DNA from 4 places in the Enterobacter sp. UPMP701 genome. Region 4 is predicted to be linked to each of the others. Evidence: predicted binding sites of a transcription regulator. Region 4 holds the regulator's gene; each other region holds the start of a gene.
What was found. The regulator CRP, encoded in region 4, controls carbon source genes, mostly activating them, when cyclic AMP is high. The targets are predictions, from matches to a motif close to ATGTGANNNNNNTCACAT.
Positions count from the first base shown of each region.

Region 1 (7,642 bases), on a different contig from region 4:
TCGGCAAAGATATGCTTGCAGGCTTTGAGATCGTTAAGCCACTTCGCGGTGGAAGGCCACATGGCGCGCGCGCGTTCGGCGCGTCGTTTACCCAGATGAAGCTCACCGAAGGAGAGATAAGCAATAATTCCCACCAGTGGGAGGATGTAAATGATCAGAAGCCAGGCCATGGCAGAGGGTACGGCTCTGCGCTTCATCAGGATGCGTAACGTCACACCCGCGATTAACAGCCAGTATCCCAGAATGACCAGCCAACTCACCACGGTGTAGAAGGTTGTCATAGGTAAAAAAAATCCTTTTGAAAGCGTATTGTTATGAGTGTACGCATCAGGATTCATCTGGCAAATAAAAACGCCAGGTAAAAGCGCTGGTTTGCTGTCGGGTTGGGTTTATAATGGCGCCTCTGTAACAGAAAGAGTTGTAGACATGAAGCGCAGTAGAACAGAAGTAGGGCGCTGGCGCATGTTGCGACAGGTGAGTCGTCGCAAGGCTCGTTGGCTGGAAGCACAATCCCGCCGCAATATGCGTATACACGCCATCAGAAAATGTGGACTGACCCGGCACCGCAACGCGCTGCTGTTCGCCGTCCAGGATATCTGAAGCCATGAGGGCACCGTAAAGGTGCCCGCTGATTTTTTAGCGTCTGATTTTTTAGGAATAGCGTATTTGCAGCGTTGTTCCTGTTGTGTTTAGCAAAAGGAGGGAGAAGTGTTTGCGGAGTTTGGCGTACTGAATTTCTGGACGTATGTTGTTGGCGCATTTTTTATCGTGCTGGTACCCGGGCCGAACACCCTGTTTGTGCTGAAAACCGGGATCGGGCACGGCGTTAAAAAAGGTTATCTTGCCGCGACCGGTGTGTTTATCGGTGATGCAGTACTGATGTTTCTGGCCTGGGCGGGCGTCGCGGCATTAATCCAGACCACGCCGGTACTGTTTAATATCGTGCGTTATCTGGGGGCTTTCTATCTGCTGTGGCTGGGCGGCAAAATGCTCTGGTCAGTGGTGAACCGCCAAAAAAATGCTCAGGAGAGCGGTCCCGAACCTGCCAGCACGATCATGAAGCGCTCGCTGGTGTTAAGCCTGACGAATCCCAAAGCGATCCTGTTCTACGTCTCGTTCTTCGTGCAGTTTATTGACGTGAATGCACAGAGCACCGGCACGTCTTTCCTGATCCTCGCAACCACGCTTGAGCTAATTAGCTTTATGTATATGAGCTTCCTGATCTTCTCAGGCGCGTTTGTCACGCGTTATCTGAAAACCAAAAAGAAACTGGCAAAGCTGGGAAACGGGCTGATAGGGCTGCTGTTTGTTGGATTTGCGGCAAGGTTGGCGTCGCTGCATTGATGTAAAAAAGGCTCCTTCCGGAGCCTTTTTTACATCAGAACACTTTCTTATACGGCCGAACTGTTACTTTCGCATACACACCCGCTGCAACATAAGGGTCTGCGTCAGCCCAGGCCTGCGCCGTTTCAAGAGACTCAAACTCCGCAATAACCGTGGAGCCAGAAAAACCGGCAGCGCCCGGGTCATTGCTGTCGACTGCTGGCATTGGGCCCGCGGTCAGCAAACGGCCTTCATCCTGCAGCAGCTGCAAACGAGCCAGATGGGCAGGGCGAACAGAGAGGCGTTTTTCGAGGGAATCAGCGACATCTTCAGAGTAAATCACGTAAAGCACGGTGAAGCTCCTTAACCGTTAAAAGTGTCAGTTACGTTATGTGAAAGGGCAATTGACTGCAATGTAAAGATAAAAACAATGTTAATACCCTGATCTGGATGCCCCTTTTTTGACCACCTTGCCGCTTAAATTGCGCCAGAACAAAGTGTCTTATTGAATATGATTGCTATTTGCATTTAAAATCAGGGTTCGATTTTTTAATGTTGATGATTATGACTTCGATGACCCTTGATTTACCTCGCCGCTTTCCCTGGCCGACGCTGCTGTCCGTCGTGATTCACGGTGCCGTCGTGGCGGGTTTGCTCTACACCTCGGTTCATCAGGTTATTGAAATGCCCGCACCCGCGCAGCCGATTTCGGTGACCATGGTATCGCCAGCGGATCTCGAACCGCCGCAGGTTGCGCCACCACCGCCACAGCCGGTTGCTGAGCCGGAACCGGAACCGGAGCCAGTTCCGGAGCCACCGAAGGAGGCACCGGTGGTGATCCACAAACCTGAGCCGAAGCCGAAACCCAAGCCGAAGCCAAAGCCGGTGAAAAAGGTCGAGGAGCGTCCGAAACGTGAAGAACGCCCTGTTGAACCGCGCACGACCCAGCCGGTGGAGAATGCAGCGCCTTCGCGTCCGGTTATGAATAACAACGCGCCGGCAGCTAAACCGACGGTTGCCGCACCGGCGGGCCCGCGCGCGCTGAGCCGTAACCAGCCGCAGTATCCTGCTCGTGCACAGGCCTTGCGCATTGAAGGCCGCGTGCGGGTGAAATTTGACGTCACTGCGGATGGCCGCGTAGATAACGTAGAGATACTGTCTGCACAACCTTCGAACATGTTTGAGCGTGAAGTCAAATCCGCAATGCGCAGATGGCGCTACGAAGCCGGTAAACCGGGTAGCGGGCTAATCGTGAACATTGTTTTCCGCCTGAATGGCGGGGCGCAGATGGAATAACAAAAAGCCTCCGGATGGAGGCTTTTTTTTTGCCCGTATTCAGGCTGGCGGAAGCTGACGAGGTTTACCCTCGCTATCTACCGCAACATAGATAAACAGCGCTTCTGTCGCTTTATAGCGCTGTCCAATGGGTTCAGAAGAGACTTTCTTCACCCAGACTTCAATGTTGATAGAGATGGAGGTATTGCCGCGCTTTACGCAGCGGGCGTAACAGCAGACCACATCTCCTACCGCAACCGGGCGCAGGAAGGTCATCCCATCCACCCGCACGGTCACCACGCGTCCGTGGGCAATCTCTTTCGCCAGAATTGCGCCGCCCATATCCATTTGCGACATCAGCCAGCCGCCAAAAATATCGCCATTGGCATTGGTGTCAGCGGGCATTGCCAGTGTGCGTAAAACCAGTTCGCCCTGAGGGGCGTTATTTGTTGTCATTGTTTTAACTCGTAACGGAAGACTTCAGGCGGGATGCTACTATGATTTCACAGCGGAGAGAATAGACCAGAACGTCTGTCGAACACGTTCTGGTCAGTCAACAATCAGTGCTTGTCGTCCTGCGGCATGTGGCGGTAGATATAAACGCCGCTTAACAGAGTGAAAATCAGCGTCAGGGCCGTCAGGCCGAAGACCTTAAAGTTGACCCAGATATTCTGCGGCAGCCAGAAGGCGATATAGATATTGGCGAGACCGCAAAGAATAAAGAACACCGCCCACGCGATATTCAGGCGCGACCAGACTTCCTGAGGCAACGTCAGCTCTTTACCGAGCATGCGCTGAATCAGCGGTTTTTTCATCACCCACTGGCTGATGAGCAGCGCCCCCGCAAACAGCGCGTAGATCACCGTCACTTTCCACTTAATAAATTCATCATTGTGGAAGAACAGGGTGAGACCGCCGAATACGGCCACCAGCACGAACGTCACCAGCGCCATTTTCTCAACTTTACGGTAACGCACCCAGCTGTAGATCAGCACAACCGCTGTCGCAATAATCAGCGCGGTGGTGGCAGCGTAAATGTCATACAGTTTGTAAAACGCGAAAAAGACCACCAGCGGTAAAAAATCAAGAAACTGCTTCATTCTGTGATTCCATCTTCTGTGTTGAGCCGGGCCCGGTCATGCACCCGGCATCAGGGTTACTGACGAATTAACATATACAGGCGGAACAGATAGACAAGCAGTACCGCAGAAATCAGGTTGCTCAGCGTATTCGCTACCACCGCGCCAACATTAGGCGTTAAGACTGCAAAATTGGGTGCAAACAGGAGCAGGAGCGTTTTAGCCAGCAGCCAGCCGATCACGGCAGGAGCCACCAGACGCATGTTCGTCCATGCCAGCCTGATGCTGCTGCGCATCGCGGTAAAAATGCCCATTTTATCCTGCACGACCATCACGGGGGCAAACGCGAGCACAATAGCCAGTAACACACCCGGCACTACGACCAGCATAATCCCCATCTGCACCAGCATGGTGGTTAAAAAGATCAGGATAAACAGCTTAGGTAAGACCGGCGCGCTGGCGCCAATTGCCCGTAAAGCGCTGACCCGATGACCCGCCGACACCAGCTGAATCATCAGCAGAACGCCACCCGCCAGAATTGCATTACCAATGAGCCCGGAGAAAGTGGATGCGGCAGAAGCCCGCAGCAGAATCTGTTGCTGTTCCGGCGTCATATTTTGTACCAGTTCAAACAGCCCCACGCTTCCTGCCAGATGGTCGCCCTGGCTCAGGCTGGCAATCTGTTCTTCACTCGGTGAGAACGCATGACCCAGCACCACAGTAATAAAGGCGCAAAGCAACGCGATCAGTAAAAAGGTAATGAACTGATTGCGGAAAAAGTTTCCCGTGTCACGGTAGACAGACTTCGCCGTGATAGACATGCACTCTCCTTGAGTATTGCAGGTGTTAATTAGCCGGCAATTGTACACCGGATGCACCTGCTGTGGCAGCATCAAGGCTTGTATGGAAAAGCATATCTTTGTAAAGCGGCGGTAATCCAAAGCGTGCCCGGGCACGATTACAGGCTTCATTGACCTGCCCATCTTCGCCGGACATGGCAAATTCCCTGCACGGGCTGGGACGATCCTCATAGATGGAACACCGGGTAGAGATGCCGGGCTCACCCTGCAACGCCGCGCAACGGCTCTGCTTTTGGTTGGTACCGCGCATGCATCGCAGAAAAGGGGTGACAGGCTCAGTGAGATGAACCGGAACGGTACCGCCGCCATCGCTGGCTTCGGCCCAGTAGAAAGAGACTCGAAAATACGCACAACAGGCTCCGCACGTCATGCACGGGTTAACTTCACTCATGGCACACCTGCAAAAAGAAGAACGCATCAAATCAACTTGTAAGAGCGATAAATTATCCAGCCGCCAGAGGAAGAGCAAGAGGGGATAATGAGAAAATTTTGTAACGGTGAGATGCCAAAAATTGACATGGAAACAACTTATTGCTTTTCGATTCGCCACAAAAAATTAACCCAGATCAATGAATGTTAACTTACTGGTTTTAATGTGATCTGTAGCAGATCACTTATTACTCATTTGTGAGTATATTCTCACCCGCGATTAAAACCACAACGATGGAGCGGATATGAAAAAATTAGCGGTGGCAGCCCTTGTATTAAGCAGTCTCTCTGGCGGCGCGTACGCGCATGAAGCAGGCGAATTCTTTATTCGTGCCGGTTCGGCAACGGTTCGTCCAACGGAAGGTTCTGATAACGTGCTGGGAATGGGCGGTTTTAACGTCAGCAATAACACCCAGTTAGGCTTAACGTTCACCTGGATGGCGACGGATAACATTGGCGTTGAGCTTCTGGCCGCAACGCCGTTCCGTCATCGCGTTGGCCTCGGGGCCACCGGTGATATCGCCACGGTTCACCATTTACCGCCAACGCTGATGGCGCAATGGTACTTTGGCGATGCCAACAGCAAGGTGCGTCCGTATATTGGTGCGGGTGTGAACTACACCACCTTCTTTGATGAGAAATTTAACGATACCGGTAAAGAGGCCGGCCTTTCCGATCTCAGCCTGAAAGACTCGTGGGGTATGGCGGGGCAGGTTGGTCTGGATTATCTGATTAACCGTGACTGGCTGATCAACGCCTCAGTCTGGTATATGGACATTGACACGGACGTACGCTTCAAAGCGGGCGGTGAGCAGCAAAGTATCAATACTCGCCTGGATCCGTGGGTGTTCATGTTCTCTGCGGGGTATCGTTTTTAATTCCTGTCGTTCAGTGCGCCCCCAGGGGGGCGCATATCGTAGACTACTTCTGAATCAAATAGCGAATGGTTGGCCCGTCCTGCTGGATATCCAGCACCGTGTAGCCATGGTTTTTCGCGTCCAGCGGAATGTTGTTGATGGATTGCGGACAATCGCTCACCACCTCCAGAATTTCACCTTTTTTGAGCTGAGGTAGCGCCTCAAGCGTGGCGACAGCCGGGTACGGACAGGGTTCACCGACCATATCCAGACGATAATCGGGGACGATCTCTTTCATGCAGCGTTCTCCTGCGTTTCAGTTTTGACGGCGGCACGGCGGAAGAAGCGTTTCTCCTGTGCGACAACCAGTAAAAAAGCGACCAGCAGCAGGGCATAAGTCACCATGAGTCCACCGAGTGGGCCAAAGGTGTTCAGCAGATTGACCTTGTCCCAGTTCGTGGCGAGCACCGGGGAGACGTCATCCCAGAAGTAGGCCAGGAGGGTAGAACCTATTACGTTCCCAAGCCCAACCCACCAGTAATGCACTTGGCCTTCGACGGCGCGGTACATCCAGCCGGTTTCACAGCCGCCCGCCAGTACGATACCGAAGCCAAACAGCAGACCGCCAATCACCGCGTTCGGGCCAGCCCACATGATCTTCGGTTCAACGCCGAGCTGAACATAGCTGAAGATGCCGATAGCGCTCACCGCCATACCGGCAATAATCGCCTTCGCCATCATCGTCCGCCCGGTGATCCACATATCGCGAAACGCGGAGGTGAAGCAGATCTGCGCGCGTTCAATCAGCAAACCAAAACCAACGCCGAAAAGCATCGCCAGGCCGAGTTTTGGCTGATTCAGCGCCGTGCAAATGGCCCATGCGACCATAGCCAGAAAGACCAGCACACCGAGGCGAAAGCGGCGACGCGCCTGATCGGGCTTTTGGGTTAACGGAGACGCGGCACTGACTTTTGTCATTTGCACCGGAATGCGGAACAGCGGCAGCAGGGTGAATTTTGCCCCGAAGTAAGAGCCAATCGCGGTGGCGACAGCAAAGAACCAGGCGTGAAGAGAGAACTGAGGAATACCCGTAAAGAAAGCGGCCAGGTTGCAGCCCATCGCCAGCCGGGCGCCAAACCCGGCAATGATACCGCCGACGACCGCCTGCATGATGCGAATACGGCTTTTGGGCATACGCAACTTAACGTTGTTTGCCCACAATGCTGCTGCGAAACAGCCGCCGAACATGCCGATGATCATCATCCCGTCAATGCGGGTCAGCGGGGTTCCGTCCAGGTGAATGAGTTTAAAGTAGCCCCATTCCTCGGCATGTACGCCTGCGAGCTGCAGCAGTTGCCCACCCCAGCGGGTGAACTCGCCGGTCACGGCCCAGAAGGTGCCGGTAATACCGAAATAATAAGTAGAAAGAATGCCTGCCGCGATGACGGCCGGAACAGGTGACCAGAACTTAACCAGGTAAGTCTGTTTGAAGGTATGCCATGACATGAAAAACCTCTGAACTCAGAAGGATTAGTGCTAAAAAGAGTCCAGATCATACGCTTACGCGAAAGTTTGAAAAGCCATTCACACCGAAAATATCGACGGGATCAATTTTGCCATAACCCTTTGTTGTTCGAAGGGAAGGAGGGGGAACCGTCTGGCCAGGATGCCAGACGGTGGAGCCGTTATGCTTTACGCGTTGCCGCTTTCATCTCGGTCACGAATGTCTTCAGCTCGCTCAGCATCTGCTCGGGCTTGTCCACATTCTTTTCGATGATCTTCACAATCGCGGAGCCGGAGATGGCACCGGCCGCCTTCG
Region 1 covers NZ_JBSKJN010000001.1:1,079,091-1,086,732, reverse strand. Annotated here, with positions in the region: gene cls (cardiolipin synthase) at 1-281, opposite strand, end outside; gene ACWKXT_RS05320 (YciY family protein) at 427-600, shown strand; gene leuE (leucine efflux protein LeuE) at 709-1,344, shown strand; gene ACWKXT_RS05310 (YciI family protein) at 1,379-1,675, opposite strand; gene tonB (TonB system transport protein TonB) at 1,897-2,619, shown strand; gene yciA (acyl-CoA thioester hydrolase YciA) at 2,659-3,054, opposite strand; gene ACWKXT_RS05295 (septation protein A) at 3,159-3,698, opposite strand; gene ACWKXT_RS05290 (YciC family protein) at 3,755-4,498, opposite strand; gene ACWKXT_RS05285 (YkgJ family cysteine cluster protein) at 4,524-4,928, opposite strand; gene ompW (outer membrane protein OmpW) at 5,212-5,844, shown strand; gene yedF (sulfurtransferase-like selenium metabolism protein YedF) at 5,888-6,121, opposite strand; gene yedE (selenium metabolism membrane protein YedE/FdhT) at 6,118-7,329, opposite strand; gene trpA (tryptophan synthase subunit alpha) at 7,509-7,642, opposite strand, start outside.
Region 1: a site for CRP is predicted at 5,131-5,148, ahead of ompW (outer membrane protein OmpW). Genes of this name have one in related genera too.

Region 2 (7,642 bases), on a different contig from region 4:
CTAACCTCGCCTTCCGCACGCTGCCGGACCTGTCCGTTCAGGCGCAGCAGAAATCCCCGCTGGATAATCTGCGCAAGTTCCTGGAGTCCTTTACCGGCCCGGTGGTGTTCTCCGTCGAGAGTGAAGGCCGCCGCGAGGCGCTCGGTGAGCTGCTGGGGCGCATTAAGGTGGCGCCGAAGCGCATTCTTCGCCTGAGCGAAGCGACCGGCAACGGTCGTTACCTGATGATTGGTGCCGCCGAGCACGGGTTCATTGACACGCTCAACAACCTGGCGCTGATTTGCGAAAGCGACCTGCTGGGCGAGCGCGTCGCGCGCCGTCGTCAGGACAGCCGTCGGACCATCAACCCGGACACGCTGATCCGCAACCTGGCCGAACTGCATCCGGGCCAGCCGATTGTTCACCTGGAACATGGCGTTGGGCGCTATCAGGGGATGACCACGCTGGAAGCGGGCGGCATCAAAGGTGAATACCTGATGCTGACCTACGCTAACGACGCCAAACTGTATGTCCCGGTCTCCTCCCTCCATCTGATCAGCCGCTACGCGGGCGGTGCCGAAGACAATGCGCCTCTGCACAAGCTGGGCGGCGATGCCTGGGCGCGCGCGCGCCAGAAGGCTGCGGAAAAAGTGCGCGACGTGGCGGCCGAGCTGCTGGATATCTACGCCCAGCGCGCGGCCAAAGAGGGCTTCGCCTTTAAGCACGATAAGGAACAGTACCAGCTGTTCTGCGACAGCTTCCCGTTTGAAACCACGCCGGATCAGGCCCAGGCCATTAACGCCGTGCTGAGCGACATGTGCCAGCCCCTGGCGATGGACCGCTTAGTCTGCGGCGACGTCGGCTTCGGAAAAACCGAAGTGGCGATGCGCGCCGCCTTCCTTGCGGTTGAAAACAACAAGCAGGTGGCGGTGCTGGTGCCAACCACCCTGCTCGCTCAGCAGCACTTCGACAACTTCCGCGACCGATTCGCCAACTGGCCGGTGCGCATTGAGATGCTCTCGCGTTTTCGCAGCGCCAAAGAGCAGACGCAGATTCTGGAACAGGCAAGCGAAGGCAAGATCGATATCCTGATTGGCACCCACAAGCTGCTGCAAAGCGACGTGAAGTGGAAAGATCTGGGGCTGCTGATCGTTGACGAGGAGCACCGCTTCGGGGTACGCCATAAAGAGCGCATCAAAGCGATGCGCGCCGACGTCGACATCCTGACCCTGACCGCCACGCCAATCCCGCGTACGCTGAACATGGCGATGAGCGGCATGCGCGATCTGTCGATTATCGCTACGCCGCCGGCGCGTCGTCTGGCGGTGAAAACCTTTGTCCGCGAGTATGACAACCTGGTGGTGCGCGAGGCGATCCTGCGTGAAGTGCTGCGCGGCGGCCAGGTGTATTATCTGTATAACGACGTCGAAAATATCCAGAAAGCCGCCGACAGGCTGGCAGAGCTGGTGCCGGAAGCGCGCATTGCTATCGGTCACGGCCAGATGCGCGAGCGCGAGCTGGAGCGGGTAATGAACGACTTCCACCACCAGCGCTTTAACGTGCTGGTGTGCACAACCATCATTGAAACCGGTATCGACATTCCGACCGCGAACACCATTATCATCGAACGTGCGGATCACTTTGGTCTGGCTCAGCTCCACCAGCTGCGCGGCCGCGTCGGGCGTTCGCATCACCAGGCCTACGCATGGCTGCTGACGCCGCATCCGAAAGCGATGACCACCGACGCGCAAAAGCGCCTGGAAGCCATCGCGTCGCTGGAAGACCTCGGCGCAGGCTTCGCGCTGGCCACGCACGATCTTGAGATCCGCGGTGCCGGTGAGCTGCTGGGTGAAGACCAGAGCGGCTCCATGGAGACCATCGGTTTCTCGCTCTATATGGAACTGCTGGAGAACGCGGTGGACGCCCTGAAGGCCGGGCGCGAGCCGTCGCTGGAGGATCTCACCAGCCAGCAGACTGAGGTCGAGCTGCGAATGCCTTCCCTGCTGCCGGACGATTTCATTCCGGACGTGAATACCCGCCTGTCGTTCTATAAACGCATCGCCAGCGCGAAGAGTGAAAGCGAGCTGGAAGAGATTAAGGTGGAGCTGATCGACCGCTTCGGCCTGCTGCCCGATGCGGCGCGTAACCTGCTGGATATCGCTCGCCTGCGTCAGCAGGCGCAGAAGCTGGGCATTCGCAAGCTCGAAGGCAATGAAAAAGGCGGCGTGATTGAATTTGCCGAGAAGAACCACGTCAACCCGATGTGGCTGATCGGCCTGCTGCAAAAACAGCCGCAGCATTTCCGTCTGGATGGTCCAACGCGTCTGAAATTTACCCAGGAGCTGACGGAGCGCAAAACCCGCATGGACTGGGTGCGTAACTTTATGCGGCAGCTGGAAGAGAACGCGATCGCATAACCTCCATTCCCCCTGTTAACTGAGAAAATCCCAGTAGTTTATTAACCGGAAGCGATGAAAGTTGCTTCCGGAAAATGAATAGCTTACAGCGACACCCTGGTCCGGCTGTAAATCGCTGAGGCGTTTCCTGCAGGCCGGGGCGAGGCGCAGGGATGCGCCGAGAGGGCGGGCTTTACAGGGATGTTACCTCCGCCCGTCCCCGAAAAGCCGGAAGGAATAAGCCGAAGGTACCGCGTAGCGGCGATTTACCGCCGGGAGCCCGGGTCGCCAGGGTGGTGGCGATTGAGCCACCCTGGCACGTTCACAGGTCATGTCGTTACAGAGTAGCAAGGAACATAAAGTGAACGGAATGACCACCAGAGCCGTATGTTCCCCCTCACCCCAGCCCTCTCCCTCAAGGGAGAGGGGGTCGTCCGTGCAGGCATTATTTTATGGGATCCCTTCCCCCTGTTAGCCCAGCGCTACGGGGGGACAATTTACAAACTCTTTGCACTTCACCCGATCTTCCCGACACACCCATTCGCCATAATTATCATTAACGCCTTATAAAACAATAACCTTATCATTTATATGGATTATGGTGATGATGACCTCTTCGCGTTTTACTCGCTGGATAACCCTGTTTGCGCTGGCAGCCACCGTCGCGGTTGCGCTTCCTGCGCGGGCAAACACCTGGCCCCTGCCGCCGCCCGGCAGCAAGGTCGTAGGCGAAAACCGCTTTCATGTGGTTGAAAACAATGGTGGCTCACTGGAAGCAATAGCCAAAAAATATAACGTCGGTTTTCTGGCTCTGCTGCAGTCGAACCCTGGCGTCGATCCGTATGTCCCGCGCGCGGGCAGCGTACTGACCATACCGTTACAGACTATCCTGCCGGATGCCCCGCGTGAGGGGATCGTGATTAACCTTGCAGAGTTGCGTCTCTATTATTATCCGCCGGGCAAAAAAGAAGTGACAGTATACCCTATCGGTATTGGTCAGCTGGGCGGCGATACCCTGACGCCGACGATGGTTACCACCGTCTCAGATAAACGTGCGAATCCAACCTGGACCCCGACGGCCAACATTCGCGCCCGCTATAAAGCACAGGGCATTGACCTCCCCGCTGTAGTGCCGGCAGGCCCGGATAACCCGATGGGTCACCACGCGATCCGCCTTGCCGCATACGGCGGCGTTTACCTGCTGCACGGTACGAACGCGGATTTTGGCATCGGGATGCGCGTCAGCTCCGGCTGTATTCGTCTGCGCGATGACGATATCAAAACGCTGTTTAACATCGTTACGCCGGGGACCAAAGTAAATATTATCAACACGCCGATAAAGGTCTCAGAGGAGCCAGGTGGCGTGCGGCTGGTTGAGATTCACCAGCCGTTATCGAAAAACATTGGCGACGATCCGCAGACGCTGCCCATCAACCTGAATGCCGCTATGGTGAGCTTCAAAACGAATGCGAATACCGATAGCCTGGTGATGGAGCGCGCGATGGAAGCCCGGTCAGGCATGCCGACCGATGTTACCCGGCACCAGAATGTCACCCAACAGTCGATGTAATACAGAAAGAAAAACGCCCTGCTTAGCAGGGCGTTTTTTATTGCAGTGGCATAAATGAGGGTTTATGCCCGGCTTATTTGTAGATAACAGCCGTGCCGTGCAGGGTGTTAGGACCGGTTACAGAGGTGATGCGATAGGATTTGGCACCCATTGCTTCCGCTTTTTGTGCCAGCTGATCTTCCAGTGAACCCAGGTTAGTACCGGCAGAGGCAGAGATCGTCCCGACTTTATGCTGATCGGCTGGGGTAGATTGCACCTGTACAGCAGCAAAGCTTGCGAAAGAGAGTGAACTCAGTACAGCAGCAGCGATGAGGGTTTTTACGTTTTTCATGATGTTTACCTTTGGCAGATGAATTTGGAGGTCGTTAGCTATTTAGTTAACGATCGATAGGTAAATCATAAATGTGACCCAGCTCACGCGTCAATATAATTTTATAACGAACATTAATTAAATTTTAAAGTCGTTATTTTTCATACGTATATGATTAATTTATTTTTAAGCATTCAGCGCTGGTGATGGGTAGCGTTTATTTTTATAATGGTTATTCAACAAACCAACAGAGGACCAACGGCAAATGACAACCGACGTCACGAGTTGTGCGAAGAAAAGCCGTGGCCGTCCAAAAGTGTTTGACAGGGATGCCGCGCTTGATAAGGCCATGACGCTCTTCTGGCAATACGGGTATGAAGCGACCTCGCTTTCCGATCTGGTCGAAGCGACCGGAGCCAAAGCGCCGACGCTGTATGCGGAATTCACCAATAAAGAGGGGCTGTTCAGAGCGGTGCTGGACAGATACATTTCCCGCTTTGCGGCGAAACACGAGGCCCAACTTTTTTGTGAAGAGAAAAGCGTGGAACAGGCGCTACGGGACTACTTCACTGCCGTCGCCACCTGCTTCACCAGTAAAGAGACGCCTGCGGGCTGCTTTATGATAAACACCTCTGCCACCCTGGCGGCATCGTCAAAAGAGATCGCCAAAACGGTGAAATCGCGTCATGCGATGCAGGAGGAGACGCTCAGCGCATTTCTGGCGCAGCGTCAGCAGCGCGGTGAAATTCCCGCGCACTGCCAGCCTCAGATGCTGGCGCAGTATCTGAGCTGCATTTTGCAGGGAATGTCGATCAGCGCTCGTGAAGGGGCGACGCTGGAAAAACTACAGAATATTAGCGACACCACGCTACGCCTGTGGCCTGAACTGCTGAAAATCTGACGCAAAAAAAAAGCTCCTCAGCCTGAGCGCTTGAGGAGCTAAGTTCAGAGAACATCTTTTTTACGCTTTGTTATTCAGTACCAGCTGGCCGTTTCCATCCAGTGGAATTTGGGTGCCCGGGTCTTTATCCATGCGGATTTTGCCCTGCTGATCGCCAATTTTGTACGTCACGTCATAGCCCAGCATTTTTTCCGACTTGTCATAGACTGTTTTGCAGCGCTGCTGAGTCGTGGTGTAGGTATCGTTATCCTGCATCGCACCCTGCACCTGGTTACCGGCATAGCCGCCACCCAGCGCGCCGACCACGGTCGCGACATCTTTACCCCGACCGCCGCCAAACTGGTGGCCAATCACACCACCTGCTACCGCACCCAGAACAGAGCCGGCAATACGGTTTTCATCCTGGACCGGACGACGATGGGTCACGGAGACGTTACGGCACTCCTGACGAGGGGTTTTCACGGTTTCTTTAATTGGAGTAGCAGAAACCACCTGCGCATACTGCGGGCCGCGATCTAATACGTTGAGACTGGCAACGGCAGCCACACCTAACGCAGCTGCGACACCAATCCCTATACCCGCCAACATTGATTTATTCACGGGACTTCCTCCTTTGTTGCTATTGGTAACAATTTTGCAATGGAGGCACGGCTTCGCCAATCAGACAAAGGATCAAAAAGTGGACGTCGAGGAGAGATATATCGTGTTTAGGAGAACTCTTAAGCAATCAAACTGTGATCTGCAGCATGAAATGCTAAAAACTCCCTCCGGAGGGCCCGGAGGGAGTGAAAGATTAGTGGAGCTTCAGACGCGGTCGGATCACGCGGTTGATTCTGCCCACCAGCATCATCAGCCCGGTTTTGAAGTAGCCGTGCAGCGCAATCTGGTGCATACGGTACAGGGAGATATACACGAAGCGGGCAATGCGCCCTTCTACCATCATTGAGCCGCGCATCAGGTTGCCCATCAGGCTGCCGACGGTAGAGAAGTTTGACAACGATACCAGAGAGCCGTGATCTTTGTAGACATAGGCTTTCATTGGCTTGCCTTTGTACTGCGCCAGGATGTTGTGCAGCACCAGGCTTGCCATCTGGTGAGCAGCCTGCGCGCGCGGCGGCACAAAGCCACCTTCAGGACGTGCGCAGGAGGCACAGTCACCGATAGCGAAGATTTCAGGGTCACGCGTGGTTTGCAGCGTCGGCTCGGTGACCAGCTGGTTAATGCGGTTCGTTTCCAGACCACCGATATCTTTCATAAAGTCAGGCGCTTTGATACCTGCCGCCCAGACCATCAGATCCGCCTTGATGTACTCGCCGTCTTTAGTGTGCAGGCCACCTTCGTCAGCGCTGGTCACCATAGTCTGCGTCAGTACGCGCACGCCCAGTTTAGTGAGTTCATTGTGCGCCGCACCGGAAATACGCGGAGGCAGCGCAGGCAGGATGCGTTCGCCCGCTTCAACCAGCGTCACGTTCAGCGCGTCGTTGGTTAACCCTTTGTAACCGTAGCTGTGCAGCTGCTTCACCGCATTGTGCAGCTCCGCAGACAGCTCAACGCCCGTCGCGCCGCCGCCGACGATGGCGATATTAACCTTACCATTCGCACCCAGATTGCTGGTGTACTTCAGGAAGAGATTCAGCATTTCCTGATGGAAACGACGCGCCTGGTGCGGGTTATCAAGGAAGATACAGTGCTCTTTCACGCCCGGTGTGTTGAAGTCGTTGGAGGTACTGCCCAGCGCCATTACCAGCGTGTCATATGGCAGCTTGCGCTCAGGAACCAGCAGCTCCCCTTTTTCATCACGCAGCTCTGCCAGGGTGATGGTTTTGCTTTCACGGTTGATGTCCACCACCGATCCCAGCTGGAACTGGAAATGATGGTTGCGCGCGTGCGCCAGATAGCTCAGCGCGTCCACGCCCTCATCCAGTGAACCGGTCGCCACTTCGTGCAACAACGGTTTCCACAGATGGCTGTGGTTACGATCCACCAGCGTGATTTTGGCTTTTTTACCGCGACCCAGCTTCTTGCCCAACTGTGTGGCCAGCTCCAGCCCGCCAGCACCACCGCCTACAATCACTATCTTTTTCAATGGCGTAGTCAACGTGACCCCCTCAAATTATTAACCAATTGTTAATTAAAAGTTATAAAAATAACCCTTAATTAACAACAGGTTACAGCACTGAAACCATTCAGGTGCTTTGAGAATAACACGTCAGGCGCATTGGTCATACCAAAATTGATATGCATCAAGTTTTGATGGCTTAAAAGTAGACAATTCTGGACAAAAAGAAACCCGGTGCGCGTTCGCGACCGGGTTCCTGAGGTGGCAGGCAGTGGTTTAGCCCAACGTTTTGAAGGCCTTGATGCGCTGCAGATGCGGGGAGATATTCTTAAACTTGTGGGTCTGCTCTTCGTCCCAGACGATCTCGTAGTAGTGATGCAGCAGCTCTGCAGCCCGGTGGCTGTTCAGAGCTTCATCATTACGCGAG
Region 2 covers NZ_JBSKJN010000001.1:344,528-352,169, reverse strand. Annotated here, with positions in the region: gene mfd (transcription-repair coupling factor) at 1-2,396, shown strand, start outside; gene ldtC (L,D-transpeptidase LdtC) at 2,980-3,945, shown strand; gene bhsA (multiple stress resistance protein BhsA) at 4,019-4,276, opposite strand; gene ACWKXT_RS01670 (TetR/AcrR family transcriptional regulator) at 4,521-5,156, shown strand; gene ACWKXT_RS01665 (glycine zipper 2TM domain-containing protein) at 5,217-5,756, opposite strand; gene ACWKXT_RS01660 (NAD(P)/FAD-dependent oxidoreductase) at 5,950-7,254, opposite strand; gene ycfP (alpha/beta hydrolase YcfP) at 7,492-7,642, opposite strand, start outside.
Region 2: a site for CRP is predicted at 4,348-4,365, ahead of bhsA (multiple stress resistance protein BhsA). Genes of this name have one in related genera too.

Region 3 (7,642 bases), on a different contig from region 4:
CGCATTACCACTCTGGAGCCGCGCCGTTTTCGCAGCTGACAGGCCTGCCTTACCTGTCCCTGACTTACTGACCGCAGACGCCCGTAGCCGTATTCAGCTCGTTGTTCAGGCCGGTAAAACAGCCTTCGGCGGGCACAGCGCGACAACGTGGGGCTATAACGGCAATCTGCTCGGCCCGGCGCTTCAGTTGCGAAAAGGGAAAGCGGTGACGGTGGATATCCACAATACGCTTGCCGAGGAGACCACGCTGCACTGGCACGGGCTGGAAGTGCCGGGCGAGGTGGATGGCGGACCGCAGGGCATCATCAAAGCGGGTGGTACGCGCAGCGTCACTTTTACGCCGGATCAGCGTGCTGCGACCTGCTGGTTCCATCCGCATCAACACGGCAAAACGGGCCATCAGGTGGCAATGGGGCTGGCAGGGCTGGTGCTGATTGAAGACGACGAAAGCCGCCTGCTGCGCCTGCCGAAACAGTGGGGCATCGATGATGTGCCGGTGATTGTTCAGGACAAGAAATTCAACGCTGACGGGCAAATTGACTATCAGCTCGACGTAATGAGCGCGGCGGTCGGCTGGTTTGGCGACACGCTGCTGACCAACGGCGCGATCTATCCGCAGCATGCCGCCCCGAAAGGCTGGCTGCGCCTGCGCCTGCTCAACGGCTGTAACGCTCGCTCGCTAAACTTTGCCGCCAGCGATAAGCGTCCGCTCTACGTGGTCGCGAGCGACGGCGGCCTGCTGCCGGAGCCGGTGAAAGTGAGCGAGCTGCCGATGCTGATGGGCGAGCGCTTCGAGGTGCTGGTGGACATCAGCGACGGCAAACCGTTTGACCTGGTGACCCTGCCGGTTAGCCAGATGGGAATGGCGGTGGCGCCGTTTGATAAGCCGCATCCGGTGCTGCGTATTCAGCCGTTGCTGATTACCGCCTCCGGTACGCTGCCGGACACCTTAACCACGCTTCCTGCACTCCCGTCGCTTGAGGGGCTGACCCAGCGCAAACTCCAGCTTTCCATGGACCCGATGCTCGACATGATGGGCATGCAGGCGTTGATGAAGAAGTACGGTAATCAGGCCATGGCGGGGATGCACCACGGTCAGATGATGGGCCATATGAATATGGACCACGGTAAAATGGGCGGCATGGATCACGGCGGTCACGGATTTGATTTCCACAACGCCAACATGATCAACGGCAAAGCGTTTGATATGACTACCCCGATGTTTGCCGCCACTAAGGGACAATTCGAGCGCTGGGTGATTTCCGGCGAAGGCGACATGATGCTACACCCGTTCCATATTCACGGCACGCAGTTCCGCATTCTTTCAGAGAACGGTAAAGCGCCGGATATGCATCGCGCGGGCTGGAAAGATACGGTGAGAGTGGAAGGCGGCGTCAGCGAGGTGCTGGTGAAGTTTGACCACGAGGCGCCGAAGGAGTTTGCTTATATGGCGCACTGTCATCTGCTGGAGCATGAAGATACAGGGATGATGCTGGGGTTCACGGTATAAAAAAAGCCCGGTGACGCTACGCTTACCGGGCCTACGATTCGTGCTCATGTAGGCCGGGTAAGGCGTAGCCGCCACCCGGCTCTTTTAGTTACTTAGCATCGTCAGGCAATGCATACGCGACAATATAGTCGCCCATCTTCGTGCCAAACGAACCGTGACCACCCGCAGAAATGACAACGTACTGCTTGCCATTCACCTCATAGGTCATCGGCGTTGCCTGTCCACCGGCTGGCAGACGGCCTTGCCACAGTTTTTCACCGTTGGTCATGTTGTACGCGCGCAGGTAATTATCTGCGGTTGCCGCGATGAACAGCACGTTACCGGCGGTGGAGATTGGGCCACCCAGCATTGGCATACCCATATTGAACGGCACCGGAACCGGCATCGGGAACGGCATGCTGTCCTGTGGCGTACCAATACGTTTTTTCCATACGATCTGGTTGGTTTTCAGATCCAGACCGGAGATGTAACCCCAGGCAGGCTGTTTACACGGCAGACCAAACGGCGACAGGAACGGATTCAGCGTTACGCCAAACGGTACGCCATACTGCGGCTGGATACCGGCTTCGGTACCGCTGCCTTTCGCGTCTTTTGGCTGCTCCATTGGGTTGCCCGGACCGCGTGGGATCAGGCGGGAAACGAACGGCAGCGCCATTGGGTTAGCGATGGCGACCTGACGGTTAGGGTCAACGGAGATACCGCCCCACTCGAACATTCCCAGGTTACCCGGGAAGACCAGCGTGCCCTGCTCTGACGGCGGCGTGAAGATGCCTTCATAGCGCAGCTGGTGGAACATCACGCGGCACACCAGCTGGTCAAACATCGTGGCACCCCACATGTCTGCACCGCTGAGGTCTTTCTTCGGACGGAAGCTCAGGTCAGAGAACGGCTGCGTTTTGGTGACGTAGTCGCCTTTGGCCGCACCCTGCGGGACCGGTTTTTCCGGTGCAGGCACAACCAGCTCGCCGTTACGACGATCCAGCACGAAGATGTTACCGGTTTTCGCCGGCGCGTAAATCACCGGCACGGTTTTGCCGTTAACGGTAATGTCCGCCAGCGTCGGCTGGGAAGGCATATCCATGTCCCACAGATCGTGGTGAACGGTCTGGTAGCTCCATGCCAGTTTACCGGTCGTTGCGTTCAGCGCCACGATGGAGCTGGCGTAACGCTCCTGCTCCGGCGTGCGGTTACCGCCCCAGATGTCCGGCGTAGTCACGCCCATCGGCAGGTAAACCAGGTCCAGCTTCGCGTCATACGCTGCCGGTGCCCAGGAGTTCGGCGAGTTGAAGGTAAAGGTGTGCTCGTCCGACGGGATCGCGTTGGGATCTTTCGCGCCCGGATCGAAGGCCCACAGCAGTTTACCGGTGTTCACGTCAAAACCACGGATGACGCCTGAGGTTTCGCGCGTGGAGAAGTTATCCGTTACCGAACCGGCAATCACGATAGTTTTATCGGTGATGATTGGCGGTGAGGTCGGCTCATACAGACCCGGCGTAGTGTCCGGCATGTTGGTCTGCAGGTTCAGGATGCCTTTGTTGGCGAAGGTTTCGCACAGCTTGCCCGTTTCGGCGTTAATCGCGAACAGACGGCCATCGTTCACCGGCAGCATAATGCGGCGAGGACAGTCGGCAATGACTTCCGGGCTGGCATTATCGGCACGCGCTTCGTGGTAAGAGACGCCACGGCAGGTGATGTGCTGGAACGACGGATTAGAGTTCAGCTGTGGATCGAAGTGCCATTTCTCTTTACCGGTGGCCGCGTCGAGCGCGAACAGACGCTGGTGCGCCGTACACAGGTAAAGCATGTCGCCCGCTTTAATTGGCGTCACTTCGTTGGTCAGCTCGCCCGGATCGTTCGGCATTTTCAGGTCGCCGGTACGGAATACCCAGGCTTCCTTCAGGTTTTTCACGTTGTCCGCGTTGATCTGCTTCAGCGGGGAGTAGCGTTGACCTTCCTGGTTACGACCATAAGCAGGCCAGTCACCGTCCGCCACCTGCGAGATAGCCGCAGCAGGCGTGGATTCCGCGTTCAGCGTACCGTTGATCTCCTGCGGGTCGTTAAAACCGGCCCAGGTCAGAATACCGCCGCTGATTACCAGTGCCACCAGCAGGGCCGCAACTGCACCGCTGGAAGGCACAATCAGGCGACGCCAGACGAACGGCAGGATCAGCCAGATACCGAAGAAGACCAGGATGTCGCTGCGCGGGGTCAGTGCCCAGAAGTCGAAGCCGACTTCCCAGACGCCCCAGATCATCGTGGCAAGGAGGAGTGCGGCATACAGCCACAGTGCGGATTGTTTTCTACGCCAGAGCAGGACGGTTACGCCAAGCATAACCAGGCCCGCAATCGGGTAGTACCAGGAGCCGCCGATCGCGACCAGCCAGACGCCACCGATTAACAGGTACAAGCCGCAGAAGGCGGCGAATAACGCTGTTAGTGTCACCAGTAGACGCGGCTGTTTAGAGTTTATTTCAGCCATAGAAAGTGTACTCGTCAGTTTTTGTTAATAATTTGCTAGCAACTAATTATAGGTATTAACAAGTGTGATCGGAATCACAATATTTGCTTTTTATAACTCATGCGCCCCGGTTATCCATTTACTGATATAATAGCGGGCTTGCGTATCAATGCCGGAGATTAGTTCATCTGCATTGAGAGATTTTCATTAAAATCATATGGTTAGTAATATGAAACATACTGTTGAAGTGATGATCCCGGAAGCCGAGATCAAAGCGCGTATCGCCGAACTGGGTCGTCAAATCACCGAACATTACAAGGACAGCGGCAGCGAAATGGTGCTGGTCGGTCTGTTGCGTGGCTCTTTCATGTTCATGGCAGACCTGTGCCGTGAAGTGCAGGTGCCCCATGAGGTCGATTTTATGACCGCCTCCAGCTACGGCAGCGGCATGTCCACAACCCGTGATGTGAAAATCCTGAAAGATCTGGATGAAGATATTCGTGGCAAAGATGTGCTGATCGTTGAGGACATCATCGACTCCGGCAACACCCTTTCAAAAGTGCGCGAGATCCTGAGCCTGCGCGAGCCGAAATCGCTGGCGATTTGTACGTTACTGGATAAGCCTGACCGTCGTGAAGTACAGGTGCCGGTGGAGTTCGTGGGCTTCTCCATCCCGGACGAGTTCGTGGTGGGTTACGGCATTGACTACGCGCAGCGCTATCGTCATCTGCCGTATGTTGGCAAGGTTGTTATTCTGGACGAATAATTGCGGGCTGATGCCCTCACTCCAGCCCTCTCCCTGCGGGAGAGGGTGAAAACCCCCGGCTTTGTTATTTATGGTTCACATGCTTAAGCTTGAGGTTGGCAATCCCCGAACGGTAACGCTGCTCCAGCGTTTCGCGGTTGGTGGCGGTCACTTCCAGATTGCGCAGCAGGCCATCATGAATACCATACGCCCAGCCGTGGATAGAAACCTTCTGCCCGCGCTTCCACGCCGACTGCATGATGGTTGAATGCCCAAGGTTATATACCTGCTCCATCACGTTCAGCTCGCACAAGGTATCCATGCGCCGCTCCTGCGGCATTTCACCCAGCAGTGAGCTATGTTTGAACCAGATATCGCGGATGTGCAGCAGCCAGTTATCAATTAAACCCAGTTCCGGGTTTTCAACCGCCGCCTGCACGCCGCCGCAGCCGTAGTGGCCGCAAATAATGATGTGCTCGACTTCCAGAACGTCAACGGCATACTGAACCACTGAAAGGCAGTTGAGGTCGGTGTGAATCACCAGGTTGGCGACGTTACGGTGAACAAACAGTTCGCCGGGTTCGAGGCCGGTCAGGCGCTCGGCAGGTACGCGGCTGTCGGAACAACCAATCCAGAGAAAGCGCGGGTTCTGTGCCTGTGCGAGTTTTCCAAAAAATCCGGGGTCTTCCTCCACCAGCATTTTTGACCATAGTGCATTGTTGCTGATGAGTGTATCTATGTTGTTCATGGAGGTTAGCGACCTGTAACCGAGTAATTGCGTTGCGCTACTATAGGGTAACCCGACTTTTAATGAAACCACACAACGTGTGTAAGAACTGAAGGTAAGTTAAATTCATGGCAATTGCACTGGAGCTTGAACAGCTTAAAAAAACCTATCCGGGTGGCGTTCAGGCGCTACGCGGGATAGATCTTAAAGTAGAAGCCGGGGATTTTTACGCGCTTCTGGGGCCGAACGGGGCGGGAAAATCCACCACCATCGGGATCATCAGCTCGCTGGTGAATAAATCCTCCGGCCGCGTCAGCGTGTTCGGATACGACCTGCAAAAAGATGTGGTCAACGCCAAGCGCCAGCTGGGGCTAGTGCCGCAGGAGTTCAACTTTAATCCGTTTGAGACGGTGCAGCAGATCGTTGTTAACCAGGCGGGGTATTACGGCGTCGAGCGTAAAGAGGCGCTGGAACGTAGCGAAAAGTACCTGAAACAGCTCGATCTGTGGGAAAAGCGTAACGAACGTGCGCGCATGTTGTCCGGTGGGATGAAGCGCCGCCTGATGATTGCCCGCGCGCTGATGCACGAGCCGAAGCTGCTGATCCTTGATGAGCCAACCGCGGGCGTGGATATAGAACTGCGTCGTTCCATGTGGGGCTTCCTGAAGGATCTCAACGATAAAGGCACCACCATCATTCTGACCACCCACTACCTTGAAGAGGCTGAAATGCTGTGCCGCAATATCGGCATTATTCAGCACGGCGAGCTGGTGGAAAACACCTCGATGAAGAACCTGCTCTCCAAGCTGAAATCCGAAACCTTCATTCTCGATCTGGCGGCAAAAAGCGCGCTGCCAAAGCTGGAAGGGTACCAGTATCGCCTGGTCGATACCTCGACGCTGGAAGTGGAAGTGCTGCGCGAGCAGGGGATTAACAGCGTGTTCTCCCAGCTGAGCGCGCAGGGGATTCAGGTCTTAAGCATGCGTAACAAAGCGAACCGACTGGAAGAGCTGTTTGTCTCTCTGGTGCACGATAAACAAGGAGACAAGGCATGACGCATCTTTACTGGGTCGCGCTGAAGAGTATCTGGGCGAAAGAAATTAACCGCTTTATGCGTATCTGGGTGCAAACCCTGGTGCCGCCGGTCATCACCATGACGCTCTATTTCATCATCTTCGGTAACCTGATCGGTTCCCGGATTGGTGAAATGCACGGCTTTACCTATATGCAGTTTATCGTCCCGGGCCTGATCATGATGGCGGTGATCACTAACGCCTACGCGAACGTGGCCTCGTCATTCTTCAGCGCCAAATTCCAGCGCAACATTGAAGAGCTGCTGGTCGCGCCGGTGCCGACGCACGTCATTATCGCCGGTTACGTGGGCGGCGGCGTGGCGCGCGGTCTATGCGTGGGGATCCTGGTCACGGCGATTTCGCTGTTCTTCGTGCCGTTCCAGGTCCACTCGTGGCTGTTCGTGGCGCTGACGCTGTTGCTGACGGCGATCCTGTTCTCGCTGGCCGGATTGCTGAACGCGGTGTTCGCAAAGACGTTTGACGACATCAGCCTGATCCCGACCTTCGTGCTGACGCCGCTGACCTATCTTGGCGGGGTGTTCTACTCTCTGACGCTGCTGCCGCCGTTCTGGCAGGCGCTGTCGCACCTGAACCCGATTGTCTACATGATCAGCGGCTTCCGCTTTGGCTTCCTTGGCATCACCGATGTGCCGCTGTTTACCACGGTGGCGGTGCTGGTGGTGTTTATCATCGCCTTCTACCTGCTGTGCTGGTATCTGATCCAGCGCGGGCGCGGGCTGCGCAGTTAACCTTCTGCCCGGCGACGTTCTGTTTGCCGGGCACTTTCTTTGACAGTTATCACCGAAAGCTAACCTTCACTCCGCTAAACTACTTGCCTGCTAAGGAGAGAGTTATGCTGGGATGGGTTATCACCTGCCACGATGAACAGGCGCAGGAAATACTGGATAAGCTTGAAGCCAGATTTGGCCCGCTGGTGCAATGCCGCGCGGTTAACTACTGGCGTGGGCTAAGCACCAATATGCTGAGCCGCATGATGTGCGATGCCCTGCATGAAACCGACACCGGTGATGGGGTAATTTTTCTCACCGACAGGTCAGGGGCGGCACCTTACCGTTCAGCGGCGTTAATGAGCCACAAGCACAATAATTGTGAAGTCGTTTCCGGGATC
Region 3 covers NZ_JBSKJN010000015.1:73,639-81,280, reverse strand. Annotated here, with positions in the region: gene cueO (multicopper oxidase CueO) at 1-1,510, shown strand, start outside; gene ACWKXT_RS21605 (glucose/quinate/shikimate family membrane-bound PQQ-dependent dehydrogenase) at 1,599-3,989, opposite strand; gene hpt (hypoxanthine phosphoribosyltransferase) at 4,198-4,734, shown strand; gene can (carbonate dehydratase) at 4,799-5,461, opposite strand; gene ACWKXT_RS21590 (ABC transporter ATP-binding protein) at 5,569-6,495, shown strand; gene ACWKXT_RS21585 (ABC transporter permease) at 6,492-7,262, shown strand; gene ACWKXT_RS21580 (PTS sugar transporter subunit IIA) at 7,367-7,642, shown strand, end outside.
Region 3: a site for CRP is predicted at 4,052-4,069, ahead of hpt (hypoxanthine phosphoribosyltransferase). Genes of this name have one in related genera too.

Region 4 (7,642 bases):
GTTAAAGGCTAATACTCGGTTCGCTTTAACCGGCGCGTTAACCAAATGCCGTGATGCGGGCGCTGACGCCATGCCACCGACGAAATGGTGTGCATGGTGTTCAGATGTCCCAGCACGCGCTGCAAATGCTGCTCCAGGGTGCTCATCGGCCCGTGGGTCAGCGTCTCCGGCGCTTCCAGAATGTTTGAATCCCCCGACTCACCCGGCGCGTCATACTCCAGACGCTGCTGACACCTCTGCAACGCAATTTCACACGACTGCAAATAGCGTTGCGCCAGGTCTGGCGTCAGCATCGTGTGTTCGCGCGCCAGCGTGGTCATGGCATTAATGTGCTCGACGATAAACTGGCTGTGCGTGACCCACAGCTTCATGTCTGCCAGATAGTGCGCGTTAAAGCCCGGCTCCTGCATCGCCTGGTTAAGGGAGTTAAACAGGGCGTTGTGCGCCTGGTTGACCTTCATGCGCTCGTAGGCCAGCGGAGAGGGCTGCGGGTCATCGCTCAGAATAAGACGAATGGCCTGCTGGTCAGCTTCCAGCGCGTCGTGGGCGTTCTGCCTCAGTAGCCCGCTCTGCCACTGCGGCCACAGCCAGACCATGCCGCCAAAGGCGATCAGGCAGCCAATCAGCGTGTCGATCAGACGGGCAACAATAAACTGTTCGCCGTTAAGCGTAAGTAGTTGCAGGGTATACACCGCCGTCACCGTAAAGCCCACCATCGCCCAGCCGTAGTTTTTACGGATAATCAGATAGCTAACCAGAGTGATCGCCAGCATGCCCGCCAGGGTATAGCCCTCGGGGACGTGGAAGTGCAGCGTCACGCCCGCAATAATCAGACCCGCCATCGTGCCGCCAGCCCGGTGCAGAATGCGCACCCGCGTGGCGCCATAGCCATTCTGGGTGACAAACAGCACGGTCATTAAAATCCAGTAGGGTTTCGGCAGGTGCAGGGCCATTCCCATCAGGCTGGCGATGCTGAGCATGACGCTAATCCTTGCGGCGTTGCGCAGGGCGGAAGATTTCAGCGACAGGTAGCTTTTAAGGGCGGGCAGCAGCGGCAGACGTTTCTGTTTATCCGCCATCAGGTCGCGGGGGTAAAGCGGGCGCTGGGTGCGCAGCACGCGGGCGATGCGGCTAAAGTGCCATGCGGCAAACTGGCCGACCGGGTTTTCCGGGTGCTGGCGTGCAATTTTCTCCAGCGCGCCGAGCTGTTTGTCCATGGAAAAGCGTGTCGGGTAGCGGTGATAGAGAATATCATCGGCCAGCACCCGCAGGCGAGCGGAGACGGTTTGCGCGTTCCAGCGGATCACCGCTTCGGCATGGCTGCGCTCAACCAGCTTTTGCACCTCCTGCGGATGGTGCAGGCTTACGGAAATATGCTCCTGCAGATCGAGCCCGACCTGGAAGGTGCGCAGCAGCCGTTTGTATTCGTGATTTCTGTTGGCGGCAAGCATGTGCAGCTGCTGATAGCACTGGCTTATCAGGTCCACCACCTTTTGCTGGCGCGCAAGCAGCGGCGGCAGCGATTTTTCCGGGTCGGTATGCTGGGTGAGCAGGGTGTATTTGGCTTCGCAGTAATCGGCCAGTTGGCGGTAGAGCAGGCTCAGGGATTCGCGCAGCGGCTGTTCCCGCCACAGCCAGAACCAGAACCAGTTAAACAGCCCGTACCACAGCGTGCCAAGGGCGTAGATCAGCAGCGGCTCCCACACGGGCATATTCCCGGCCAGGCTCAGGGTGAAGATGGCCGCAATGAGTGACGCGGGAAGCAGACGGGCATGGAGCGAGCTGATTTCGGCGGTGACGCCGAGAGTCATCGCCAGCACGGTCAGGATCAGCGGCAGCGGAATGTCGCGGGCCAGTAAGATCTGGACGGCAAGGCTACAGCCAGCAAACAGGCTGCCACCGATAATCAGGCGTTTGAAAAAGCGTTTATGCGGCGTATCCAGACCGGCAATGTTGCAGCAGGCGGGGACGAGGGAAAACAGCAGACCTTGCTGAAGGTGTCCGAGGATCAGGCCCACGGCCACAGGAAGACACAGCACCAGCGTTTGTCGCAGTGCGTAGTTAACTTCCGGGTGATAGATCAGCCTGCGCCACATGGGGAATAGAGACAAAAACGGCGTGACACCTTGCGATGACACGCCGTTTGACCGGGATTAACGGGTTCCGTAAACCACGATGGTTTTACCGTGGGCGGAGATCAGGTTTTGATCTTCCAGCATTTTCAGAATACGGCCCACTGTTTCGCGGGAGCAACCGACGATCTGACCGATTTCCTGACGGGTAATTTTAATTTGCATGCCGTCAGGGTGGGTCATCGCGTCTGGCTGTTTCGCCAGGTTCAGCAGGGTCTGCGCGATGCGGCCGGTAACGTCCAGGAAGGCGAGGTTACCCACTTTCTCTGACGTGACCTGCAGACGGCGCGCCATCTGAGAAGAAAGACGCATCAGGATGTCAGGGTTAACCTGAATCAGCTGACGGAATTTCTTGTAGGAAATTTCAGCCACTTCACATGCTGTCTTTGCTCGAACCCAGGCGCTACGTTCCTGGCCTTCTTCAAACAGGCCCAGTTCACCGATAAAATCGCCCTGGTTCAGATAAGAAAGGATCATCTCTTTGCCTTCCTCATCTTTGATCAGCACTGCCACCGAGCCTTTGACGATGTAATACAACGTTTCCGCTTTTTCACCCTGGTGAATCAGCGTGCTCTTCGATGGGTACTTATGAATGTGGCAATGAGACAAGAACCATTCGAGAGTCGGGTCTGTTTGCGGTTTGCCAAGCACCATGCGCTGTTATCCTCTGTTATAAGCTGTCACCAGAGTCATCAGATGCATCCGGACTCTGGGGTTGCAATCGAATTCTTACCCATACCCTGGGAAGTCGGCTGTCGTAACGTTTCGCAGCCAGTAAAGTTTGATGTCCTCTGCATACATGTGTAACGTCAATGTATTACTGTAGCATCCTGAGTGTTTTAGCATAGCTTTCGCCGCGTGTCTCCTGGTGTCTCGCTTCAGCATGATGCAGGTCGCCTTCCATTGCGAGAAATGTAACGTGCGCGTAATCTGTCACCAAAAATGCAACGTTGGAGTTAATGAATATGCAAGCGCGCGTGAAGTGGGTTGAAGGTTTAACGTTTCTGGGCGAGTCCGCATCAGGACACCAGATTTTGATGGACGGTAACTCCGGCGATAAAGCGCCAAGCCCAATGGAAATGGTGCTCATGGCGGCAGGCGGATGCAGCGCGATTGACGTGGTGTCGATTCTGCAAAAAGGCCGTCATGACGTGACGGATTGCGAGGTAAAACTCACTTCAGAACGTCGCGAAGAGGCGCCACGCTTGTTTACCCATATTAACCTGCACTTTATCGTCACCGGCAAAGAACTGAAAGACGCGGCGGTTTCACGTGCGGTGGATCTTTCTGCGGAGAAATACTGCTCTGTGGCGTTAATGCTGGAGAAAGCGGTAAAAATCACCCATTCGTATGAAGTGATCGAGGCTTAATTATTGGGGCATCGTGCGTGTTGATGCCCTCACCCTAACCCTCTCCCACAGGGAGAGGGAACATGTTCACGCGATCTGCTTCCCTTCCATCAGTCGCTGAACCAGCGGCGTCATGATGAGCTCCATCGCCAGCCCCATTTTCCCGCCCGGTACCACTAACGTGTTCATGTGCGAAATAAACGAGCCCTGCAGCATCGCCAGCAGCCAGGGGTAATCTATACCTTCGAGATTGCGGAAATGGATCACCACAAAGCTCTCATCCAGAGACGGGATACTTTTGGCGGCAAACGGGTTGGAGGTGTCCACCGTCGGCACGCGCTGGAAGTTAATGTGGGTGCGGGAGAACTGCGGCGTGAGGTAATTGATGTAATCTTCCATGGAGCGCACCACCGAGTCCATTACCGCCTCGCGCGAATGGCCGCGCTCGCTCATGTCACGCGTCAGCTTCTGGATCCATTCCAGGTTAACGATAGGGACCACGCCGACCAGCAGATCCACATGGCGTGCCACATCGTGCTGAGGCGTAACTACGCCACCGTGCAATCCTTCATAAAACAGCACGTCGGTCGGTTCCGGCAGCGGTTGCCAGGGGGTAAAGGTGCCCGGCACCTGGTTCCAGGGTACGGCTTCGTCGTAGGTGTGCAAATACTTGCGGGACTGCCCGGTGCCGCTCTGCCCGTATTCACGGAAGGTCTGTTCCAGCAGGCCGAAATCATTGGCTTCCGGGCCGAAGTAGCTGATGTGTTTACCCAGATCGCGCGCCTTGCGGATCGCCATGTCCATCTCAGGCCGCGTATAGCGGTGAAAGCTGTCGCCTTCGACCTCCGCCGAACGGAGATTCAGCTGGGCGAAAATCTTGCGAAAAGCGAGGCTGGTGGTGGTGGTTCCCGCACCACTCGAGCCCGTAACGGCAATAATGGGATGTCTGGCAGACATAGCAACTCCCTGACTGAAAAGGTTGGAAGATCAGCCGTGAAACGCGTTGCGGGGCATGATATTGACCGTCTCATGCAGTTCTGACCACACCAGCACCACGTCGCCGCTTTTCAGCTGGCGTTTTACATCGTTGACCTTTTGCTCAAGCGAACGCTCATGTTCACCATAATCGGTGCCTTCGCGTAATACAAAGCTTTCAATCAGATTATCGAGCGTTTCGGGAGCCAGATCCTGCCAGGGAATGATCATTTTGCACCGTCCAGATAAGGAGTAAGCCAGTCAGGAATTCGCGCCTCCAGCCACATTTTCGGCTTGCGCAGCGTGCCGCCGATGAACCCCACGTGGCCGCCATGCTCGGTCAGCTGGTAGTGAACGTTGTCAGGCAGGAATTCCTGCGCGGGAATAGAGTGATGATCCATAAACGGGTCATCTTTGGCGTGAATAATCAGCGTCGGCTGCGTGATCTTGCTGAGCAGCGGCATGGCGCTGCACTGACGATAATAGTCAATCGCATCGGCGAAGCCGTGGATTTTCGCGGTGATCAGGTCGTCGAACTCGCGAATACGGCGCACCTTTTTCAGCTGGCGCAGGCTTACCGGCAGGGTATCCGGGTAGGCCTTCAGCTTTCGCGCCGCGTTGGCTTTTAGCAGGTTGAGCAGATAGCGCTGATAGACGCGGGAAAAGCCTTTTTCCATGTGGTAGCTGCACTGCTCCAGCATAAACGGCGCGGAAACAATGACGGCGGCATTCAGCGGTACGCTGTCGCCCTCTTTTGCCAGCAGGCAGGCCAGCATATTGCCGCCCAGCGAGTAGCCCACGGCGGCCGTTGGCACGGTGCCGTAATTTTCCCGCAGCCAGTGTAAAAACCAGGTGCCGTCTTCGGTTTCACCCGAGTGATAGATGCGTTTCTGACGATTGGGCTCGCCGCTACAGCCGCGAAAATGCATCACCACGCCGAGCCAGCCGCGCGCTTTTGCCGCCTCAATTAACCCATGTGCATACGGGCTGTGCAGGCTGCCCTCTAAACCGTGAAACACCACCAGACGCGGCTTATGACGAGCCTGCTCCGGCGCTTCGCTCCAGGCGAGATCCAGAAAGTCGCCGTCGGGCAGATCGAGCCGTTGCCAGTGCGGGGTGAACTGAACCTTGCGGCGAATCAGCCGCGGCAGCATGGTTTGCAAATGGCAATTGGCCACGCCGCGCATGGGCACGAATTCGGTGCTGTCTTCGGCTGCAATGTCGAAGTCTGATGGAATGATTTGGGTCATAAGCGCGATGCTGATTCTTGTCGGAAATTTACGATACTTTCCGAATTGTACCCCGTTTAGCCTGGATTTCCGAACCAGGGACAGATTCCGTTCGCACAACGGGGTAAATACGTCACTCCGCCTGCAGCATCGCTTCCAGCTGTTCCTGCGCGTCCAGCCACGCCATTTCGCACTCTTCAAGGCTGGATTTGGTCTTCGCCTGCGTTTGCAGGCAGTCCGTCAGTTCGGCTTTACGGCTCTGGTCGTACAGACCGCTATCACCCAGCTTCTCTTCAACGGAGGCCAGCGTGGCGTTGAGCTTTTCCATCTCTTTTTCAAGACGGGCAATCTCTTTACGCAGCGGCTGCGTCTGGGTGCGCAGCTCGGCTTCGCGACGTTTCTGGTCTTTACGCGACCGCGCGCTGTTGGCGTTGTCTTTCGCTGACTCTTCCGGCTGGTTTTCCTGCTTTTGTACATCCGTCAGCCACTGCTGGTAGTCTTCCAGATCGCCGTCGAATGGTTCGACTTTGCCGCCGTGCACCAGGTAGAGATCGTCCGTGGTGGAGCGGATCAAGTGGCGGTCGTGCGAAACGACAACCAGCGCGCCTTCGAACTCAATCAGCGCTTCGGTCAGCGCCTGACGCATGTCGAGATCAAGGTGGTTAGTGGGTTCGTCGAGCAGCAGCAGGTTCGGGCGCTGCCAGACGATCAGCGCCAGCACCAGACGGGCCTTTTCGCCGCCGGAGAAGCGCTCGGTGTTTTCAGTCACCTTATCGCCCTGGAAGCCGAAGCCGCCGAGATAGTCGCGCAGTTTCTGCTCCATCTCCTGCGGCGCCAGACGTGCCAGGTGCTGAATCGGCGATTCATCCGCGCGTAAAAATTCCAGCTGATGCTGAGCGAAATAGCCCAGCTTGATGCCCTTCGCCAGGCCGATTTCACCGCTGACCGGGTTAAGCTCGCCCGCCAGCAGTTTGATCAGCGTGGATTTACCGGCGCCGTTGCGCCCCAGCAGGCCAATGCGTGAACCCGGCACCAGGTTGAGCTTGATGGAGTCGAGAATAATGCGGTCGGCGTAGCCTGCGCTGACCTTTTCCATCTTCAGCAGCGGATTGGGCAGGCTTTCCGGTGCGCGGAAGCTGAAGTGGAATGGGTTATCCACGTGTGCCGGGGCGATCATCTCCATGCGTTCCAGCATCTTGATGCGGCTCTGGGCCTGCTTGGCTTTTGACGCTTTAGCTTTGAAGCGATCCACAAAGCTTTGCAGGTGCGCCACGCGCTGCTGCTGGCTTTCATACATAGACTGCTGCTGGGCAAGACGCGTCGCGCGCTGGCGCTCGAAGGAGCTGTAGTTGCCGGTGTACTCGAACATCGTTTGCTGTTCGATATGAATGATTTTATCCACCACCGGGTCGAGGAAGTCGCGGTCGTGGGAGATCAGAATCAGAGTGCCCTGATAGCTCTTGAGCCACTTCTCCAGCCAAATAACCGCATCGAGATCGAGGTGGTTGGTCGGTTCATCGAGCAGGAGCAGGTCGGAGCGGCAGATCAGCGCCTGCGCCAGGTTGAGGCGCATACGCCAGCCGCCGGAGAAGTCGCTGACCGGACGTTCAAGCTGTTCGTTGCTGAAGCCCAGGCCGTGCAGCAGGCTGGAGGCGCGGGAGCGAATGGTCCAGGCGTCGATGGCGTCCAGCTTGCCGTGAACGGTGGCGATGGCGTGACCATCGTTGCGCTCGTTCGCGGCATTGAGTTCCGCTTCGAGCTTGCGGTATTCGCGATCGCCGTCGATAACATAGTCGAGCGCCGGTTCGCTCAGGGCTGGTGTCTCCTGGTTTACCCAGGCGAGCTGCCAGTTTCCCGGCCAGGTAAAGTTACCGCCATCTGCGCTAATCTCGTTTTTCAGCAGGGCCAGCAGGGTTGATTTACCGCAGCCGTTTTTGCCGACCAGACCCACTTTCTG
Region 4 covers NZ_JBSKJN010000010.1:37,306-44,947, reverse strand. Annotated here, with positions in the region: gene argD (bifunctional acetylornithine/succinyldiaminopimelate transaminase) at 1-12, shown strand, start outside; gene ACWKXT_RS18770 (YccS/YhfK family putative transporter) at 9-2,096, opposite strand; gene crp (cAMP-activated global transcriptional regulator CRP) at 2,154-2,786, opposite strand; gene ACWKXT_RS18760 (OsmC family protein) at 3,098-3,502, shown strand; gene ACWKXT_RS18755 (phosphoribulokinase) at 3,569-4,438, opposite strand; gene ACWKXT_RS18750 (YheU family protein) at 4,469-4,687, opposite strand; gene ACWKXT_RS18745 (hydrolase) at 4,684-5,706, opposite strand; gene ACWKXT_RS18740 (ABC transporter ATP-binding protein) at 5,819-7,642, opposite strand, start outside.